2 regions of the Halomonas sp. C22 genome follow, and region 1 is predicted to be linked to the other one. Evidence: riboswitches for the same ligand, from Rfam matches in the RefSeq annotation. Region 1 holds a riboswitch; the other holds the start of a gene.
The links. A riboswitch is a leader RNA that binds a small molecule or an ion and turns the genes downstream of it on or off. The one in region 1 is predicted to bind thiamine pyrophosphate.

Region 1 (2,391 bases):
CATCTTGAACAGCGTGTAAAGCGCCAGCCCCCCTTCGAACGCTGGCCAGCGAGCAGGCGTTTCGCGGATGTCTTCGTTCAGGGTCAGGCCTTCGACTTCGGCACCTGCAATGGCGTCGGCCAGCGGCGCTGCCAGGATGGCGCTGCCATCGGCAGGTAGCGGTGCATTCTGTCGATTGGCCGCCGCAAAACGCGCAGCAGCGGCATGGAAATCTGCCAAACTGTTCAGGTGGAAATCAGCATGTTGCAGGTCTTCTGGCTCGAAGCCGCCGTTCTCCCAACCGTGAATCACCCGTAACGTGATTTGACCATGAGCGATAGGGCGAGCCAGCAAAGTATGAAGCATGATGCGGATATGCAACTGACGCTCATCCGTATCGTTTTCGAACGCACGGTAGGGGTCCGCGAACAATGCATGCAAACGCCCTGGCGTGTGCTCTCTTGCTTCAGAATAAGACATGGTGGTTTCCCTGTTCCAGACGCCGCTTGGCTCAACGCTGACGGCTCTTGTGAAATATGCTCAGCAAGAGTATGGCGAGCCTCAAGGTGTAATGAAAGCCTAAAGAGTTAGCATTTTGTTAACCATAAAGACGTATTGAAGATGACGGTCATCAACATAACAAGAAAGAGGTAAACATGTCTGCGTCATTAAGCCGATTTAATATCCCCGAGAGCCTGGACGACCTGCCTGACGACATTCGCAAGGCCATGTTGGCGGTGCAGGAAAAAGCCGGGTTCGTGCCCAATGTGTTTCTCATGCTGGCGCATCGCCCAGCGGAATTTCGCGCTTTCTTTGCCTACCACGATGCATTGATGGAGCGGGAATCCGACACCTTGACCAAGGCAGAAAAGGAAATGATCGTGGTCGCCACCAGCGCTCGCAATCGCTGCCTATACTGCGTCGTGGCACATGGCGCGCTGGTACGCATCTACAGCAAGGACCCTCTGCTGGCCGACAACGTGGCCATCAACCACCGCACAGCGGGGCTGAGCGAGCGGCACCTGCGCATGCTCGATTTTGCGCTGCACAGCGCCATCGAGCTGGGTGAGTTGACGCCGCAGTGGCAAACCCGGTTGGCGGAAGTGGACTTTACCCTGGAAGACTGCTGGGACATCGGTGCCATCGCCGCCTTTTTTGGCATGTCGAATCGTTTGGTCACCCTGGCGGGAACTCCTCCTAATCCAGAGTTCTATCTCATGGGGCGCGTGCCGAAACCAGCCTAGGCCATGGTTCAGGATGCAGCGTAACGCTTTACCAGGGCTCCCCTTTCAGTGAAGATACCGCCTTCATTCATTCACTGTCGCCAGGGGAGCCCACTACGGGCTGAGAATGCGCGTCACGCAGACCCTGGAACCTGATCCGGTTAATACCGGCGGAGGAAGCGCGACATGCCGTACCTGACGTCTGCTGTGCTGGGCGCAGCGCTGTGCTGCTTTGCTTTTTTAGGCCTTCGGGCACGTTTTGGGGGAGGCTCGCTGGATGACTATGTCACGGCGCGCAACTCGCAGACGGCAACCACCCTGGGGCTCTCTTTTCTGGCGTCGGGGATGGGGGCCTGGATTCTCTTCGCGCCTCCTGAAATCGGCGCGTTCGTGGGGCCGGTGGCTCTGTTGGGCTATGCCTTGGGGTCGGCGCTGCCCTTTCTGGTGCTGGGGCTCTACGGGCCCAGAATACGTCGGGCGCTGCCAGGCGGGCGCAGTATCGCCGAGTTCGCCGAGGTGTGTTACGGGAAAGGGGTTCGCCACTGTGTCACGCTGGCCTCCGTGGCGTACATGGGGTGTTTCCTGGCGGCTGAACTGACGGCCATCGGTGCCATTACCGCGCTACTGTCAGATGTTCCACCTGCCTGGGTCATCATTGGCGTAGCGCTGACGACCCTCGTCTATACTGTTCTGGGTGGCCTGCGAGCCAGTTTGGCCACCGACCGCTGGCAGGCTTGGCTACTGTTGATCCTGCTATGTGCCGTGGCGGGCGTAACGTTATGGCGCTTGCCTGCCATGCCCAGTGACGCGGCGTTGCCGGCCTTGCCCATGGGAACTTCGCTGAGCGTGGCATTGACACTGGTCATTGCCGTGACCGCAGCCAACCTGTTCCATCAGGGCTATTGGCAGCGGCTGTGGGCGGCTCAGGATAGCGCCAGTCTTGGCCGTGGGGCATGGCTGGGAGGCGGCATGACGGTGGCCGTGGTCATGGTCATCGGTGGAGTCGGCATGATGGCAGCGCTGAGCGGTGTGAACCTCGGCGAGCCGCCGATGCCCTTTTTTGCCCTGTTGGCAGAGGCTCCTGTCTGGATCACGCTACCGGCACTGGTGCTGGCCGTGACGCTGGTGACCTCCAGCGTGGATACGCTGCAAAACGGCATTGCGTCGCTGTGGGCAACGGGAGAGCAGC
Region 2 (2,391 bases), on a different contig from region 1:
GCAGCGCCACGGGGGCACGCTGCAACTGCTCCAGGGTATTGATGGAGAGCCCGATGATCGCCTGCTCGCCCAGTACCTGGCGGGCCTGCACCACGTCCGTATCGCTCTGGCCAACGTGCAAGCCGTCGGCACCGCTTGCGTGCGCCACGTTCAGCCGGTCATTGATGATCAGCGGCACTCCGCTACCTGCCAGCACTTCCTTGAGACGCTTGGCCTGGGCAATCATGGCCTCGTCGCTAGCCTGTTTGTCGCGTAGCTGGACCAGTGTGACGCCTCCTGCCACGGCGGCTTCCACGGTACGTTCCAGGCCCGTGGAGGCGCATAGCTGAGCATCCGTGACCAGATAGAGCGTAAGATCAACCGACATGTAGGGTCTCCGAGTGAGGTAGTGCAGGCAGGTCATCTGCCGTGAGCGAGTACAGGGTATCCAGCAGCGTCACATAGAAACTGCCTGGCCCTTCGGCCTGCTGCCCGGCGTGGCTGCCTGCCAGATTGAAGTAGGTCAGGGCGCCGAGCGTGGCGGCCAGCGGGGCGTGACGGTTGGCCGCCACGAAACCGGCGACCAGCGCGCTGAGCCCGCAGCCCAGGGTGGTTACCCGTGGCATCAGCGGGTGGCCACCGGCCAAACGATACAGCGACTGGCCATCGGTGACGATATCGGTGGCCCCGGTCATGGCGACGACACAGTGATATTGGCGAGCCAGGGTGATGGCCGCTTGGATGGCATCGTCGGTGCTGACCGTGGCATCCACGCCCCGGCCCTGGTGGGCAAGGCCGCTCAGCGCCATGATTTCCGAAGCATTGGCACGAATCACACTGGGCTGGTAAGCCAGCAGGGACAGGCAGGTTTGCTGGCGCAGCCGCGTGGCACCCACGGCAACCGGGTCCAGCACCCAGGGCACCGCGTGGGCCTGGGCAGAGTGGGCGGCCAGCTGCATGGCCTCGGCCCAAGGGGTAGAGAGCGTACCGATGTTGATCGAGAGCGCTCCCGCGATGGCGGTAAATTCCGCCACTTCTTCCTGGGCATGCAGCATGGCGGGGGAGGCCCCGGCGGCCAGCAGCAGGTTGGCGGTACTGTTCATGGCAACATAGTTGGTGATGCAGTGAACCAGCGGGGTCTGGTCACGCAGCGCGAGCAGCGTCTCGCGCGGGCTGGGTAGGGTCATGACTTCCTCCCGGCAGGGAGGTGGTGAATGGAAGCACCACGACTCCCTACGCCGGTGCTATCCGGTTCAGGTTCAAAGGGTGCTTCTCAGCCGCGTCGCGGCGCCCCTGTCGTAGGCGTACTATCCTCGGCCAGGCGGGATGTGTAAAGCCAATGGCGCGGAAAGATCAGCGAAACGCGATGCGCGTGCCGTAGGTCAGCATTTCATCGGGCGTTATGGCGCTGCCCGAGACGCCGATCATCTCGTCGCCACACTGGTCGGAACAGGTCAATACGCCGTGGGTCAGCCCAAGTTGCCCGAGGGTGTCGCGGATTTCGCCGGTGCCCAGAAACGTGCTGACTTGCCCCTGTGCATTGCTCAGGTCCGAGACGCCGTGGGCATGATGAAAGCGGACCTTGTAGATGCCATCCATCGAGACGACCTCCACGATGGGGGAAAAGCCGTTCTGTAGCGCGTTGGCCAACTGCTTCAACGTCAGGCGATCATCTAGCGTCATTTCAATGTCGGTCATGACACACTCCCAGGCTAACGATACGCTGAATGTACAGCTATAGAGATAGTAGTGTAGAAGAGCTGCATAGAAAATCCACTGCGACCAATGCCTGGGGAAGCGCTCCGCGCGCTGGCAGGCCTAGTGCACTGCATCCAGGGCGTGTTGTTGCAGTTTGATCAGCGGAATGATGTCCAGCGTGCGTGCATTGGTGCCTGACAGAATCACCGGCGGGGCCAGACCGACCTCTGCGGCTTCTGCCCAACGGTGGGCACACAGGCACCAGCGATCACCGGGCCGCAGGCCAGGAAAGCCGTACTCGGGGCGCGGGGTGACCAGGTCATTGCCCTGCGCGCGGGAAAACGCCAGGAACTCCTCGGTGACCATGGCACATACCGAATGAATGCCCACATCGTCGGTGCCGACCCGGCAAAAGCCATCACGATAAAACCCCGTCTTGGGCGAGTGACAGCAGGGGGTGAGCGGCTCACCCAGTACATTGAGATCACGTGACATGCGGCCTCCTCAGGCAGGGGCTAGAATTATCGCAGCGCCGCCCTCATACATGATCCAAGGGGCGGTAACGGCGGATTCGATGGGGTTCGCGTTAGCAGCAGCCTAAAGCCTTGTACATGGTATGGGCTTCGTCAAAGTATTTACGTACCAAAGTGCCTACTTGGGTACCAATTGCCAGATACATCACGCAGCAACAGGAGAAAGTCATGTCGTTTTCAG

Region 2: linked by a shared signal. The riboswitch ahead of thiM (hydroxyethylthiazole kinase) and the one ahead of FEU76_RS02245 (sodium:solute symporter) in region 1 are both predicted to bind thiamine pyrophosphate.

What each region holds. Positions count from the first base shown of each region.
Region 1 covers NZ_VBVC01000001.1:484,906-487,296, forward strand. The annotation lists gene FEU76_RS02235 (hypothetical protein) at 1-459, opposite strand, end outside; gene FEU76_RS02240 (peroxidase-related enzyme) at 636-1,223, shown strand; TPP riboswitch at 1,296-1,399, shown strand; gene FEU76_RS02245 (sodium:solute symporter) at 1,389-2,391, shown strand, end outside.
Region 2 covers NZ_VBVC01000009.1:133,131-135,521, forward strand. The annotation lists gene thiE (thiamine phosphate synthase) at 1-367, opposite strand, end outside; gene thiM (hydroxyethylthiazole kinase) at 357-1,166, opposite strand; TPP riboswitch at 1,193-1,284, opposite strand; gene FEU76_RS15735 (hypothetical protein) at 1,333-1,677, opposite strand; gene FEU76_RS15740 (DUF2237 family protein) at 1,798-2,172, opposite strand; gene gloA (lactoylglutathione lyase) at 2,379-2,391, shown strand, end outside.